Thiocystis violascens DSM 198: one gene and its partner. The protein of the gene in region 1 interacts with the protein of each later gene in a pairwise test. Links are inferred from orthologs where the notes say so. Each region holds a gene or a part of one and is shown in the gene's direction. Other genes may lie near its edges.

Region 1 (8,165 bases):
ACCCTTCATCGGGCGCAGCAAGGGGTTGCCGATGGGCAGCGCGCGGGCCAGCCGAATACCGGCGTGTCGCATCGACTCCCAGTGCGGCGAACGGATCATCAGCTTCGAGCCGAGATCATCGGCCATGGCGCGGCAGATCACGCCGCGCGCGGCGGCACGCTTCAGCGCCGCGACGACCTTGCCGCCATTTCCATCCGGCAGCCAGATGTAGAAAATCAGATGGACCGTGTCCCGCGCCGCGTCGATGTCGGCCACGATCGCCTCGATGGCGGCATCGGAATCCGGCAACAGGCTCGCGCGGTTACCGCCAACGGGTGCGAAGCCGCTGATGGATTGGCCCACGCTGAACAGATGTGCCATGCGTTCCGGAGGCTGTGCAAGCACGATGGCCCGCGCCATCCCTGGCGCGGTCGTCAAATTTGGCAACCGCGCCAGTGTCGCGCGCATCCGCTCGATTCGCCGGCGGCCGAGATTGACTTCGCCGAGCAGGACGTAGGCGACGATGCCGACGAGCGGCAACGCGGCCATGACGACGACCCAGGCGATGCGCGAAGCCGGATCCCGATGCGGACGCAGCAGCGCCCGCACGATGAGCGCGATCTGCAGCGACAGATGGAGCGCCAACAGCAGCGCGGCGATCAGCGGGCTATTGTTCATAGAATCCTCATTCAGGATACTCTTCCGCCCGCCGCGCATCCCCGCGCACCTTCTCCGCCGGATACCGTTGTTCGTTGATCGCGATCTTCTCCTCGGCCGCGGCGATCAGATCCACCCCAAGCCGTTCGGACAGACGGATCAGATACAGCAGAATATCCGCCAGTTCATGGGCCACCCGCCGCTTTTTTTCGTCCTCCAGCGCGGCGCTCTGCGCCTCCGTGAGCCACTGAAAATGCTCCAGCAACTCGCCGGCCTCCCCGGCGAGCGCCATGGCGAGGTTCTTAGGCGAATGAAACTGTTCCCAGTCGCGCTCGCGGGCGAACTGGAGCAGACGGGCGTTGAGCTGGTGGAGACTATCGGGCATTAAATTGCGTCCTGAGTGATAGATGACGTTTGAGCGATAGGCAGCCTCTCCGGCAACCCAAAGAGCCGGTGCTAGACGCGATTTAATATATTGAAATTCAATAATTTAAATCGCATTTGTCAGGATTGCCCTTGATTGATCCGAGGTCGTACTCATTCGAAAACAGCGCATTCATGCTGGATGCGGGTTAGAACTCTCCGAAATATCCTGGCTCTGCCGCCATTTTTCCAATGTTTCCGATGTCTCTGAAACGAGTTGACGAAATTGAGATTCTCGGGCGGTATCGTCATCCTCAGACGCACCCAACCGCTCCCGCCCGCGCGCAATCGCCGCGCGCACCTGGGCCGGGGCCGTGCCGCCGAGGTGATCGCGCGCCGCGACCGAACCCTCCAGCGTCAACACCGCAAAGACCTCCTCGCCGATGGCGTCCGAGAACTGGCGCAGTTCGGCCAGCGTCAGTTCGGCCAGATCGCGCCCCTCGCGCACGCCGAGCGCGACCGCCTTGCCGACGATTTCATGGGCGTCGCGAAAGGGAATGCCCCGGCGGACCAAATAATCGGCCAGATCGGTGGCGGTGCTGAAGCCCTGTTTGGCGGCGGCGCGCATCCGCTCGCGGTTGCAGGTCAGGTTGCCCATCATGTCCGCGTAGACCTTGAGCGAACCCTTGAGGTTGTCGACGGTGTCGAACAGCGGTTCCTTGTCTTCCTGATTGTCCTTGTTGTAGGCCAACGGCTGGCCTTTCATCAGGGTCAACAGCCCCATCAGATGACCGAAGACGCGTCCGCTCTTGCCGCGGACCAGTTCGGGCACGTCCGGGTTTTTCTTCTGCGGCATGATCGAGGAGCCGGTACAGAAGCTGTCCGCAAGCTCGACGAAGCCGAACTGAGCCGAGGACCAGAGGATAAGTTCCTCCGAAAAGCGCGACAGATGCATCATGAGGATGGCGGCGTCGGCGGCGAATTCGATGGCGAAGTCGCGATCCGAGACGGCATCGAGCGAGTTTTCGGCCGGGCGGTCGAAGCCAAGCAGTTCGGCGGTGTAGTGGCGATCGATGGGATAGGTCGTCCCGGCCAGGGCGGCGGCGCCGAGCGGCATCACATTCATCCGCCGGCGGCAGTCGGCGAGGCGCTCGCGGTCGCGCTCCAGCATCTCGAACCAGGCCAGCAGGTGATGACCGAAGGTGATGGGCTGGGCGACCTGAAGATGGGTGAAGCCGGGCAGGATGGTGTCGACCTCGCGTTCGGCCAGATCGAGCAGCGCCTGCTGGAGCCGCAGGATGGCGGCGCGGATGGCGTCGATCTCGTCGCGCAGCCAGAGCCGCACGTCGGTGGCGACCTGATCGTTGCGCGAGCGCCCGGTGTGCAGCTTCTTGCCGGCCTCGCCGATGTCGGCGGTGAGCGCGGACTCCACGTTCATGTGAACATCCTCCAACGGGATCGACCAGACAAATTCGCCGGCATCGATCCGCGCGCGCACCGCCTCCAGCCCGCTCACAATGGCGTCGCGCTCGGTGGCGGTCAGGATGCCCTGACGGGACAGCATGGTCGCATGGGCGATCGAACCCTGAATGTCGTAGCGGTACAGCCGCCGATCGAAGTCGACGGAGGCGGTGAAGGCCTCGACGAAGGCATCGGTCGGCGCATTGAAGCGCCCGGCCCAGGGCTTGGCGGAGGGGTTTGGTTCATTCATTCAGAAGATCCGGCAAGTGGCAAAGGTTCGATTCTACACGCTGTCTTTCCCGTATCGGACCTGGTGTCACCGGATGCATCCTAGACCAGGATCGTCGTTCCGGCCAACCTAAGGCGAACAGTCACCCTGGAGCCGCTCAGCGTTACCCTGTCTACAGCCACCAAGTACAAGTCGTTTTTCTGGTCTATCTTGTGAAAGCGCATCCAGCGCGAACGCTCCGGCTTGAGCGCGGTTGGCGCACTGTTTTCGATCACCAACGGGAATGGCAACGGCGATGCGGATTCTGGTTGTTGACGATGATTCCTCCGCCCGAGACCAGCTCCGGCATCTGCTCGCCGAGTTCGATGGCGATCATGCGCTGGCCGGAGAGGCCGCGGACGGGTGGGAGGCGATTTCCTGCTGCCGGTCGCAGCCGATCGATCTCGTTCTGCTGGATGCGCGAATGCCCGGCATGAGCGGGACCGAGGTCGTCCGGCGACTGGCTCAACTAGACGCGCCGCCAGCGGTCATTCTGATGGCGGCCGACGAACCGTCAACCTCAGCCGTCACAGGTAGTCAGGGGGCGGCCTGTCTGCCCAAACCCGTACAGCGCGAACGATTGGAAGAGGAACTCGCACGGATCAGCCGTCAGTTGAACCAGTCAGCCGTCCCGGTGGTTGGAGTCGAATCCCCGGTCGCCCCGTATCCGGGCCGTCGTCGCCAGATCAGCGCGCGCTATCGCGGTCAAGTGTGTACGGCGCCAGTCCGCGACATCCTCTTTCTGCGGGCGGATCAGAAATATGTCGCGATTCGCCATCCCGGCGGCGAATTGCTGGTCGACGAATCGCTACGCACCTTCGAGCAGGAATTCGGGGATCTTTTTGTGCGCATTCATCGCAATGCACTGGTGGCGCGCGCGCGGCTGGTCGGTTTGGAGAAAACCGGTCAGGGTCACTTTCAGGCAAGATTGAGCGACTGCGACGAACGCCTGCCCGTGAGCCGTCGACATGTGGCGAAGGTCCGCCGTTGGCTGCGCGAGCGAACCCTTGAACCATCAGAATGACCGGCGCGTGAGCGTCCAAAAGCCAAAGGCCAACAGCCCGATCCAAAGCGCCGCGAGCCAGCCGATGGTGCCGTCATACTCGCCCACCAGAAAGGCGACGTTGGACGCATCGTTGCCGTCCGTGACCCGGCGTGTCATCTGGATCACGAAGACCCAGCCGGCATGCAGCCCGATACACCAGCCGATTTGCCCGGTGCGCTCGCGAACCAGCGCCAGGAACACGCCCACGCAAAAGAGCGCGACCATGGAATCCAGGTTGTTCCATTGAAAGAGATCGCCGAAGACATGGGCGAACATCCAGAGCGCACCGGTCCAGTCGAAGACCATGCCGGCGGGCAGCGCGCCCGGTTTCATGAAGTGCACCAGGGCGTAGAGCAGCGCGGACCAGACGATGGCGGAGCGCATGCCGTCGCGGCGCCGGATCGCGCTATAGAGCGCGCCGCGAAAAAAGGTTTCCTCCAGAAATCCGATCAGCAAACCGCCGATCAGCGCCTGCGCGGCTTTACCGGCAATGCCTGGCCAGGGATTCGGGTCCGGAATCCGGATGTCCAGCGCGAGCAGAACCAGCACCAGGGCCAGCAGAATTGCCACGCCCTGCAACCAGCCCAGTCCCACCGAGCGGCGCCAGACCCGCCCGCTCACGGCATAGCCCAGCGCACCGCGATCGGCGAGCGACAGCCAGCGCAGCAAAGGCCAGATGCCGAGCAGCATGAAGATCTGGGCGAGACGGCCCATCGCCCGCTGGGGCTCCAGATCGATCCAGCCGGTCGCCAGCAGCGCGGGGGCGAGCAGCGCAGCCAGAATCAGGCAGACGAGGAGATAGAGGAAAAATTGAAGGGTCGCGCGCATGTCGTCGATGGTGGTGGTTAGTGGTTAGTGGTTAGTGGTTAGTGGTTAGAAAGTGTCCATCAACTGTTTCCCGACGTGAGCGGCACTGTCTGGCAGCAGTCGAGACGTCGAAAATGGACAGTTGCTGAATGACGATCTCACGCGGAGGCGCGGAGTGCGCGGAGTGCGCGGAGAAAGACAGGATGAATGATGGGGAAGGGCTCCAAGGGGCCTCCCGATGGCAATCGCTCGGCGTGAGCCGTCGGACCGCTTCCGACTCTCCGCGTGCTCCGCGTCTCCGCGTGAAACTTAGACAGTGTCCATCAACTTTAAAGCGCGTCCAGCACGAGACTCCAGGTTGCGCTAAGGTGTCAGCCTACCATTGACACCCAAAGTCTCCACGATGGACGCGCTTTAAAATGTACAAACTCATCGTTTCGGATCTCGACGGAACCCTGCTCAATGCCGAGCATCGGCTGGGCGATTATACCCGCGAGATCTTGAGCGCCCTGCGGCGGCAGGGGATCGAGATCATGCTCGCCTCCGGGCGTCATTATCAAGACATCCGCGGACTTTCCGGGCGGTTGGGTGGTCCGGACGGCCTGATTTCCAGCAATGGCGCGGCGGTACATGACCGCCTGGACCAGCTGCTGCATTGCCGTGCGATCGACCCCGATTGCCTCCCCTTTCTGTTGTCCGGTCCGGCCTTCGCTCGGGCGCAGACGAATGTGTACCGGATCGACGACTGGGTCGTCGAGACGCCTGAACCGAGCCTGCTCCAGTATCACCGGGAATCAGGTTTCGCCTATCGAGTCAGCGACTTCGCCGCGCTCGACGACGCGCCCGTGCTGAAGGTCTTCTATTTCCATGACGACGCTGCGTATCTGCGCGGCCTGGAGCGTCTGATCCTTGATGGTCATGGCGACCGGCTCACCATCACCTATTCGCTCCCGAACGTGCTGGAAGTCATGGCCCAGGGGGTTTCCAAGGGCGCGGCGCTCGCCCGCGCGCTGGAGCAGCGTGGCATCCAACCCGCGAACGTGATCGCCTTCGGCGACGGTCGTAACGATCTGGAAATGCTGCGCGACGTGGGTAAAGGGGTCTTGATGGGCAACGCCGCGCCGGAGTTGAAAGACGCGTTGCCCGATTTGGAGGTGATCGGATCGAACACGGATGAATCGGTTGCCCGCTATCTGGCTCGTGCCTTCCAGTTCCAGGTTGACGACACACTTTAAACCGCACCGCCCTCATCACCTATCACATTCTGGCAAACTGCCGCTCAGAGGGTGTAGACAAAAATAATTGAGCTGCTATTTGTATACCAGTCTACAACTGAGCTGGTGTGCGCTGATGTCGAAAGCTGGTCGTCCCCCCAAGATTCACGAGGCGGAGCAAGCGGTATTGCGTCAAATTGTCACGGATCGCCCGACCTCCACGCTGTCAGAGATTGCCCGGGAACTCGCGGCACGGACGGGAATCGAGGCTCATGAAGCAACGATTCGCAAGTCCTTGCGGGAGGCGGGCGTCACGCGCCTCCGGGGCGAGAGTGGTCTCGAGGCGCAAGCGCGCGCAACGCCGCGTCGGTATGGGTATACGGATGCGCATCGTCGCCACGACCCCGACCAAAGCTACCCAAGTTGTCTGACCGATGCGGAGTGGGACTTGGTCGCCGCTCTCTTTGAGATGCCGGGCGGGCGGGGTCAACCGCCCCGCGTGTCGCGCCGGAGCATCCTGGAGGCGTGTTGCTACGTGGTGCGCACGGGGTGCGCGTGGCGGATGCTGCCGCACGATTTCGCGCCTTGGCAGAATGTCTACAAGACGTTTCGCCGTTGGAGTGCGGCTGGGAAGTTTGAGCAGATGCATGATCGACTGCGGGGGCAATGGCGCGAACGCGAGGGGCGTGAGATCGCGCCGACGGCGGCGGTGCTGGATGCGCAATCGACCCGCGGCTCGCCGCAGGGTGGACCGAGCGGCTTTGATGCGGGCAAGCAGGTCAAGGGGCGCAAGCGCAGCCTGGTGGTCGATACCTTGGGGTTCGTGTTGGCGGTGAGCGTGGTCGCGGCCAATCTTCAGGACCGCGATGCCGCCTCGGGCGCCGTCGCTGACGCGGCCGCCAAGTACCCCCAGATCAACACGCTGTTTGTCGATAGCGCCTACGCCGGTCAATTTGCCCAAACCACCGAGCAGACCCACGCGATCCGCGTGGAAGTCGTGCGCCATCCAGCCAACAAAAGCGTTGGCTCCTGGCACGTGGACGGGGCGCCTGACCGAGTGGTGATCGCCAACGCCGACGGCTTCGTTCCGCTGCCGAAGCGCTGGGTTGTCGAGCGCACCCATGCGTGGAATGAGCGTGCCCGTCGATTGATCATGCATCATGACCGTCTGCCAGCGGTCTCCGAAACCTGGGTTTGGCTGGCGGAGGCGCGCATCCTGCTGCGGCGGTTGACCACAACGGTTTGATTTTGTCTACACCCTCTCAGAGGTTGTGAACAATTCGATTTTCGCGGCATCGCGGCGATGCAAACGCCCCAGTCCTGACGAGATGGTCTCGTACACGATTATCCGCCTGGGCGTCGCGAAACGGTGGTCCGTCACGGGCCGATTGGCGGCCCCACACGGCGCTTCACGTTATATCAATCTGTTATGTGGCCATAGCCGGTTCCGCAGACGCACCGCTCCCGTACCCGAGCAGATCGGGCGCCAGGGCGAAGGTGCGCATCAGGTTATGAGCCAGGGCATGCAGTAGCAGCACACAGCGCGCTTTGGGGGTGCCGCGGACCCGCACACGGGTGAGGCCGCGCTCGCGCGCCTGGGCGTTGACGCACTCGGGCGTGGATGCCCGTTCTTTGTAGAGGTCCTTCGCCGCGTCGGTGCCCATGCGTTCGCGCCACGCGGCGACGGGTTCGCTGGCGCCCGCTTTGGCGACGTGCGGATCGGTCTGCGCGTCTTTCGGCGCGGGGCATACACAACGGTCGACGCGGCGGCTTGTTCGAGTTGCTCGTGGGCCGGGTAGCCACCGTCGACCAGCCACTCGTCAGGGGCCTGCCCATAGCGCTCGTTGACCTGCTCAATCATGGGGGTCAGTTGCGCCATGTCCGTTCCCGCCGTGGCCGCTTCCACGCCGACAACGACGTGTGATGCCGTGTCGCTGACGAACTGGCCGTTGTCGGCGGGACGATAACCGCCGTCAGCCATCGTCATCACCGTCGCCTCGGCATCGGTCGTGGAAACCCGCGCCGCCTCTGCCTTCTTGCCCTGTTTGGTTTTGATCTCGGCCATCTGCGGCAGACGCGTGAGCGCCTGCTCAATGCGTTCTTGCCGCTCACGGGCCGCGCGTTCACGGGCCGCCTGTTGTCGCCGGGTCGTAGCGCCGGGGTCATCCTCGCACTGACGCTTGAGCGCCTCGACCTGTGCCTGCGCCGCCTCCAGACACCGCTCCAGCGTCTCGCCACGCCGGAACGAGGCCGCCCCGGCACTGGCGCGGATGCGTATCCCATCTTGGGCCACCCGCTTGAGCGTCACCGCCCCCACCGCCAGCAAGGCCGCCACGCTGTCGGTCAACAAGGCGTCGAGCACCTCGCCATG
Region 2 (7,358 bases), 1.4 Mb from region 1 along the record:
CGACCCTGAACAAGGCGCTGTTCGACTATGAGCGACAGCAGTTCAACACCGTGGTCTCGGCCTGCATGACCATGGTCAATACGCTCTATCGACTGGAGCCGTCCGCCGCGCGCGCGGCCATCGTGCGCGAAGGGGTGGGCATCGTGCTGCGTCTGCTGGCGCCGATCTCGCCTCATGTCACGCACCATCTGTGGCGCGAACTCGGCTTCGGCGAGGATATCCTCTCCGCTCCCTGGCCGACGGTGGATGACGACGCGCTCCGGCAGGACAGCATCGAGTACGTGGTGCAGGTCAACGGCAAGGTGCGCGCCAGCGTCAAGGTGCCCGCCGACGCGGACCGGGAGACGATCCAGGCGGCGGCCCTGGCCAACGGGCAGGTGCTTAAATTCATTGGCGACAAGGCCGTGCGCAAGGTGATTCTGGTGCCGAACAAGCTCGTCAACATCGTGGCCTAATGTTTTTGTTTCACAAAAACATGATGATTTTGGATAGGCAGGGTGGAGATGCTTGAGCGTTTCGTGGGTGACTTTTGCGTTTTGACGGGATCGCGGAACCTTCGGCTGCTGATTCTGCTGATTGTCTTTCCGATCTTGGCCGGCTGCGGTTTTCATCTGCGCGGCAGTATCGAGATTCCGCCGACGCTGAATCCGCTCTATCTCCAGTCCGCGCCCGGTTCGCCGGTGCGACGCGCGATCGAGGATCTGTTGTCGGGCAGCGACGTGCGCCTGACCGCGAACCCCGCCGAGGCCAGGCTGATTCTGCGCATCCTGTCCGAGAATCGTTCCTCGCGGGTCGCGGCGGTGGACGCGAACGGCAAGACGCTCGCCTTCGAGCTACATTATCTGGTGCGCTTCGATGCGGTCGCGCCGGATGGCGCGCAACAAGTTCCGCCGCAGACCCTGGATCTGGTCCGAAACTTCGATAATCCGGATGTCGAGGTGTTGGGCAAACAACTCGAAGAAGAACTCATCTATCAGGATTTCGCCACCGATGCCGCGGATCGTATTCTGATGCGTCTGCGGGCGGTTCTGATTTAACCGCGTCCAGAGCGAAATGCGTAATTATCATTTTGTGTCTGGTTTCGAGGGTTTGTTCGGCCTCAGTGGAGACGCGGTTTAGACCTTATCCTCGACCACACCCTGGTTGCATCGGATGCCGAGGCTGCCCGCTGACGATACAGCGCCGGATCGACCATATCGGCCATGGCTGATTGCTGTTTGCTCGCTCCGGCGCTGGCATCCCGATCTAAGCTCCGGTAGATTCTCGCGTTTGGCCGCTTTGGTGACGATCTTTCAGGCAACTCTCGATCGCGATGCAACTGCGCTTCAATCAGATCCCAAACCACCTCGATCGCGCGCTTGCGCCCGTTTATCTGCTCTGCGGCGACGAGCCCTATCAGCTCGGCGAGGCCGCGCGTCTGATTCGCGAGCAGGCGCGGCGCAAGGGGTTCGACGAGCGCGAAATTCTGGACGCGGACGCCAACTTCGACTGGAATCTCCTGGCGGCATCGGCCGATGCCATGTCGTTGTTCTCGGCCCGCAAGCTGATCGAACTGCGCGTCGGCAGCGGCAAGCTGGGTAAGGACGGCGGCGCGGCGGTCCGCGCCTATTGCGCGCGTCCCTGTCCCGATAACCTGTTACTGATCCTCGCGCCCGGTCTGGAGCGCAAGGATCTTCAGACCCAGTGGGCCAAAACGGTCGAGTCCATTGGCGTTCTGGTGCAGGTCTGGCCGATGAAGGAAAAGGAACTGGAGCCCTGGCTCGGGCAGCGCCTTCAGGCCGCGGGATTCCAGGCCGGACCGGGCGTCGCCGCGCTGCTGACCGAACGGGCCGAGGGCAATCTGCTGGCGGCGGTGCAGGAGATCGAAAAGCTGCGTCTGCTGCACGAACCCGGCCCACTCACCCTGGACGATCTGCTTGGCAATCTGGCCGACAGTGCCCGTTTCGACCTCTTCGCTCTAACCGACGCGGCGCTGGCCGGCGACCGGGCGCGGGTGCAGCGCGTTCTGTCGGTGCTGCGCGGCGAAGGGACCGCCGACGCGCTGGTGCTCTGGGTGCTCGCCCGCGAACTGCGGATGCTGACGGAAGTCGCCGGAGCGATTGCGCGGCGCATCTCGCCAGAGCCTGCGTTCGCCGCGCATCGCGTACCCCGTCCGCGTCAGGAGACCATCGCGCGCACGCTGCGGCGGCTTTCGCCCGTGCTGTTGCAACGGTTGTTACAGCAATGTCTTCTGACCGATCTCTCGATCAAGGGTCTGGCGTCGGACGATTCATGGCAGCGCCTGGCGATGATCGCGGATGCCTTGAGCGCGGGAGGCTTCCGGGTGCCAGTCAACAGCGGATCGTGAAGAATCTTACGAAATCCTGTCCATGAATAGGAATAGCCTCTCTGTGCGTCGATAGTTTTCAGGCAATCACCTTAACCACCGATCGAACCAAGGTTTTTGAAATGACCGACACACCCATCACCGACATCGCCGCCTACATGACGGATCTTGGTCAACGCGCCCGAGCCGCCTCGCGTGCCCTGGCGCGCGCCAGCACAGGCCAGAAGAACGCCGCGCTCCTCGCCATCGCCGAGCGGCTGAATCAGGAGCGCGCCGCGCTCGCGGTCGCGAATCGGAGCGATCTGGAGTCCGGCGCGGCCAAGGGTCTGGACGCCGCGCTGCTGGATCGGCTCGAACTCACGCCGGGGCGCATCGACGCCATGATCGAAGGGGTGCGGCAGGTTGCCGCGTTGCCCGATCCCATCGGCGCCATCACCGATCTCAACTATCGACCCTCGGGAATTCAGGTCGGGCGGATGCGGGTGCCGCTGGGCGTGGTGGGCATCATCTACGAGTCAAGGCCCAATGTGACGGCCGATGCCGCCGCGCTCTGTCTGAAGTCGGGCAATGCCACGCTGCTGCGCGGCGGTTCGGAGGCGTTCGCCTCCAATCAGGCGATTGCGCTGTGTATCCAGCAGGGTCTGGCGCAGGCCGGGCTGCCGGTGGATGGCGTACTGGTGGTGGCGACGACCGATCGCGCCGCCGTGGGCGCCATGATCGCCATGCCCGAATCGATCGATGTCATCATTCCGCGCGGCGGCAAGGGGCTCATCGAGCGCATCAGCCGTGAGGCGCGGGTGCCGGTCATCAAGCATCTGGACGGGATCTGTCATGTCTATATCGACGAACACGCCGATCCGGACAAGGCTTTCAAGGTCGCGATGAACGCCAAAACCCAGCGGTACGGTACCTGTAACACCATGGAAACCCTGCTGGTGGACGCGCCCGCAGCAACGAAAATCCTGCCCGGTCTGGCGGCCGCCTATCGCGAGAAGGGGGTCGAACTGCGCGGCTGTCCGCGCACCCGCGAGATCCTGCCCGATGCGGTATCGGCCACCGAGACCGACTGGGACACCGAGTATCTGGCGCCCATCCTCGCGATTCGGATCGTGGATGGACTCGATGCGGCCATGGATCACATCGCCCGTCACGGGTCGGCGCACACGGATGCCATCGTCACCGAGGACTACAGTCGCGCCCGCCGGTTTTTGCGCGAGGTCGATTCCAGTTCGGTCATGGTCAATGCCTCGACCCGGTTTGCCGACGGTTTCGAGTATGGACTGGGCGCCGAGATCGGCATCAGTACCGACAAGTTCCATGCCCGCGGCCCGGTGGGGCTGGAGGGTCTGACTTCGGTGAAGTTCGTCGTGCTCGGCGATGGCGAGGTGCGAGGTTAAGCGAGCCACGGCTTATCCTGAATCGAAACCGCGAAACTGTTGTCGTTACAGAGGATTCCTAATCATGCCCGCAACCGTCACCAATCTGCCGATTTCGGTCGAAGAATATCTGGACGGCGAACAGCGGAGCGATATCCGTCATGAATACATCGCCGGTCAGGTATTCGCGATGGCCGGCGCGAGCGAGGCGCATAACCGCATCGCCGGCAATCTGTTTTTCCATCTGCGTGCTGCGACGCGAGGGACGCCCTGCGGCGTCTTCATCAGCGATATGAAGGCGCGGGTTGCCGCTCACGAGTCGTTTTATTATCCCGACGTGCTGCTCTCCTGCGCTCCCGACGATGCCGATCCGTTCTACAAGCAGGCACCCTGCCTGATCGCCGAGGTGTTATCGCCGTCGACCGAGCTGACCGACAGGCGCGAGAAACTCATCGCCTATCGCGCGCTGCCGTCGCTGCGTCATTATCTGCTGGTCGCTCAGGATCGACGCAGTGTCGAGCATTACGCGCGGGATGCGGATGGCGGCTGGCGATATCGTGCCTATGACGTGGAGGGAATGATCGATCTCGACTGTCCCCCCCTGCGCCCGACGCTGACGCTCGCCGATCTCTATGAGGATGTTGTCTTTGATTAGCGGAAAACATGCGCGCCGAACCAGCCGCATCCGTCGTCATCGTCCTGTAACGCAAGTCGGAGACTTCGCTTTATTGCCGTGACGCTTCGATTCGCCATCGCTTGCAATGCAAGCGATTCACTCTCGTTGTTGTCGGCGACCAGGATCAGGGGTGGCGAGGAAGCGCTTGAGGTTATACCCAACGCCGGTCGAGTAGGATCGCTCGACTGCGATTCGGGGATTGACGAACGACAAGGATCTGGCAGCGTCTCGGTTTCGTCTTATCCAGGGTTTAGAATCCCGCTCAACGTCCGCGCGGGGAGCCATGGCACATGACCGAGTCACTGATCTGGAGCGCCTTCTGGATGGGCATCCTGAGCGCCGTTTCACTTCCGTTGGGGGCCTTGACGGCGCGTTTCTGGACTCCGGGAGACCGTGCCACGGCCGTGCTCATGGCCTTCGGCGGCGGGGCGCTGCTCGCGGCGCTCACGATCGATCTGGTCGGCGCGGCGCTTGAGCGCGGGCACTTCAATACCCTCGCTATCGGGGCCGTGTGCGGCGGGTTGCTCTTCGTTGCCCTGAATTTGCTGGTGAACGACTTCGGCGGTTTCGTGCGCAAGACCTCCACCACCTTCTATCACCTGCGCCGTCAGGAGCACCGCCAGCTCAAGCGCGTCATGGGCCAGGTCACGCGGACCGAGCTTTTCCAGGCGCTCGAAGACGCCGATTGCAAGGTTCTGGCCGCCTCCGCTCGGTCCCAGGATTACCCGCGCGGCAGCGTCATCTTCGAGGCCGCTGATCCGGCGGACGCGGCCTACATCCTGGTGTCCGGGACGGTCGAGATCTACGACGCCGCCGATCGCTCGCGCCTGCTCGCCCGGCTGGGGCCGAACGAAATCTTCGGCTGGTACTCGACCCTCACCGGCGCTCCCACCAGCGACACCGCCGTCGCCACCAGCGACGCCAGTGTCTGGGTGATCCCAAGGGAGAGTCTGGATGGTCTGCAACGCGCGTCCAACGCCTATGTGCAGGCCGTGCACCGGCGGCTGCGCGAGCCCGCGACCCTGGACTATCTGGTTCAGCGCCAGGGCATGACGCGCGCGGCGGCCGAGTCCTGGTTGGATCAGGCCGCCCAGTCGCTGCTGCGCAATGGGAGCATCCCCAAGCCAGGCCCCGCCAGCCATCGGGTCGCGACGGTGCGCTCGGAATTGCGGGATCTGCGCCGCTTTCCCCTGTTCCAGCGTCTCCCGGACGCGGAGCTGGACCTGATCGCCGATCACCTGCTTCGCAAAGTACACGCCAAGGGCGAGCATCTCTTCGCGCAGGGTCAGCCCGCGTCCCGGTTCTTCATCATTGAGCAGGGGCAGGTGAGCCTGGTCGACCCCGCGCACGCCCATCTCGGCTCGGAGCCACTGGGACCGGGCGACGCCCTGGGCGGGTTCTCCTTCCTCACCGGCGCGTCGCACACCAAGACCGCGGTCACCACCGAGGAGACGATCGTCTGGGAACTGCGCCGTCGCGACCTGGACGAGATCCTGCGCCGCCTGCCAGGTCTGATCGAGGCGATCCGCGCCTTCCTTGCCGAGGGCGAGGCCGAGCGGTATTTAACCGAGCGGGTGCGACTCTCCGCCGAGCGCGCGACACGCTGGCGACAAGCCGCTCGCCACGCCCTGGAACTGCGTCAGCCGATGCCCGCGGTTGCCTCGCTGAGCCTGAGTCACGCCCAGCACGGCGGCGCCCCCCTGGCTATTTTTCTCGGTATCACCCTGGACGGCATCCCGGAATCGCTAGTCATCGGCTCCAGTATGTTGCACGCCGCGATCAGCGTCTCGCTGATCGTCGGTCTCTTTCTCTCCAACTACCCTGAAGCGCTCTCCAGCTCCGTCGGGATGCGACAGCAGGGGATGGATTTCGGTCGCATTCTCGGTATGTGGAGTGGGCTGATGCTCATCACCGGTATCGGCGCCGCCGCCGGCAGCGTCTTCTTCGCCGGGGCCGATCCCCATCTCTTCGCCTTCGTGGAGGGGCTCGCCGCTGGCGCCATGCTGACCATGATCGCCGAGACCATGCTTCCCGAGGCTTACCTCAAGGGCGGCAACGTCATTGGTCTATCGACCCTCGCGGGGTTCCTCATCGCCATCTTCTCCAAGACCCTGGAACCGGCGGACGCGGCGCAGCATGGCCGAATCGCGCCACCGCAGGAGCAGGAAGTCCCCGCTCTGCGCCTCCAGGAGCGGCGCGTCGAGCCGGCGCGCAGCGGCAGTTCGACGAGAAAGGTCCGGCCATCGATGTCGTGAGGCCGTGACCAACTCGGTACACCCTCGTGAATCCGTCTCCGGTGGCGAAATCGCGGCGCGTCAGGACGCCCGCCTCGCCTGGAGGATGGAACAGATCGACTGAATCAGGCGCTCATGACCGGACGGATTTTGCGTCATCGTCCCTCGTGGTCGGTCCGGCCAGAAAGTCGCCGACGCGCCGATAGAGTTCGGCGCAGGTGTCCGGAACCAGGTCTTCCAGGTTGAGGAAGGCGTGCACCAGCCCAGGGTAGTGGATGTGCTCGACCTTAATCCGGTACTCCCGCAGACGTTCGACGTAGGCGATCCCCTCGTCCCTTAGCGGACAGAATTCCGCCGTCGCAACCAGGGTTGGCGGGTAATCGGGCGTGAGGGGCATGAAGAGCGGCGAGACCTCGCGGCGGTTCTCCGCCCGCTGGAAGTAGCTGTCGAAGTACCAGAGGATGCGCTGGCGCTCCAACAGCAGACCCTCGCCGTTCTCGGTGACCGAGGGCTTGGAGAGCGTGTAGTCCAGGCTCGGATAGATGAGCGCCTGGCGCTCGATGGCAACGCCGGGCTCGAACTGGGTCAGGTGCGCCGCGCTGGCGCAGAGTGCGCCGCCGCCGCTGTCGCCGACCAGGGCCAGGCGGGGCGTGAACGACAGGCGGTCTCGCAGCGAGTCCAGCAGGGGGAAGACGCCTTTCACGCAGGCGATCAGATCCTTGAGTGCGTTCGGATAAGGGCACTCG

Evidence for each region. Proteins that work in one complex are often made in the same cells at the same time.
Region 2: the proteins of THIVI_RS10745 (region 1) and THIVI_RS04790 interact in binary tests that used the Escherichia coli proteins (3 or more experiments, as listed by UniProt). The link is inferred for Thiocystis violascens DSM 198 from one-to-one orthologs.

Annotation. Positions count from the first base shown.
Region 1 is NC_018012.1:2,423,003-2,431,167, forward strand. Bases 2,088-4,868 are described here. They hold THIVI_RS10745 (LytR/AlgR family response regulator transcription factor), read left to right. Parts: upstream 2,088-2,984; coding sequence 2,985-3,752; downstream 3,753-4,868. Other genes in these bases: argH (argininosuccinate lyase), read right to left, coding at 2,088-2,710; THIVI_RS10750 (CPBP family intramembrane glutamic endopeptidase), read right to left, coding at 3,744-4,601. In the rest of the region: cls (cardiolipin synthase), read right to left, coding at 1-657; THIVI_RS10735 (nucleotide pyrophosphohydrolase), read right to left, coding at 665-1,021; more of argH, read right to left, coding at 1,193-2,087; THIVI_RS10755 (Cof-type HAD-IIB family hydrolase), read left to right, coding at 5,000-5,815; THIVI_RS10760 (IS5 family transposase), read left to right, coding at 5,931-7,040. UniProt on the Escherichia coli protein: Member of the two-component regulatory system BtsS/BtsR, which is part of a nutrient-sensing regulatory network composed of BtsS/BtsR, the low-affinity pyruvate signaling system YpdA/YpdB and their respective target proteins, BtsT and YhjX.
Region 2 is NC_018012.1:1,066,288-1,073,645, reverse strand. The notes cover bases 1,772-4,585. They hold THIVI_RS04790 (glutamate-5-semialdehyde dehydrogenase), read left to right. Parts: upstream 1,772-2,448; coding sequence 2,449-3,723; downstream 3,724-4,585. Other genes in these bases: THIVI_RS04785 (Uma2 family endonuclease), read left to right, coding at 3,788-4,357; holA (DNA polymerase III subunit delta), read left to right, coding at 1,772-2,347. In the rest of the region: leuS (leucine--tRNA ligase), read left to right, coding at 1-455; THIVI_RS04800 (LPS-assembly lipoprotein LptE), read left to right, coding at 504-1,037; more of holA, read left to right, coding at 1,313-1,771; THIVI_RS04780 (cyclic nucleotide-binding domain-containing protein), read left to right, coding at 4,669-6,633; THIVI_RS04775 (alpha/beta hydrolase), read right to left, coding at 6,746-7,358. UniProt on the Escherichia coli protein: Catalyzes the NADPH-dependent reduction of L-glutamate 5-phosphate into L-glutamate 5-semialdehyde and phosphate. The product spontaneously undergoes cyclization to form 1-pyrroline-5-carboxylate.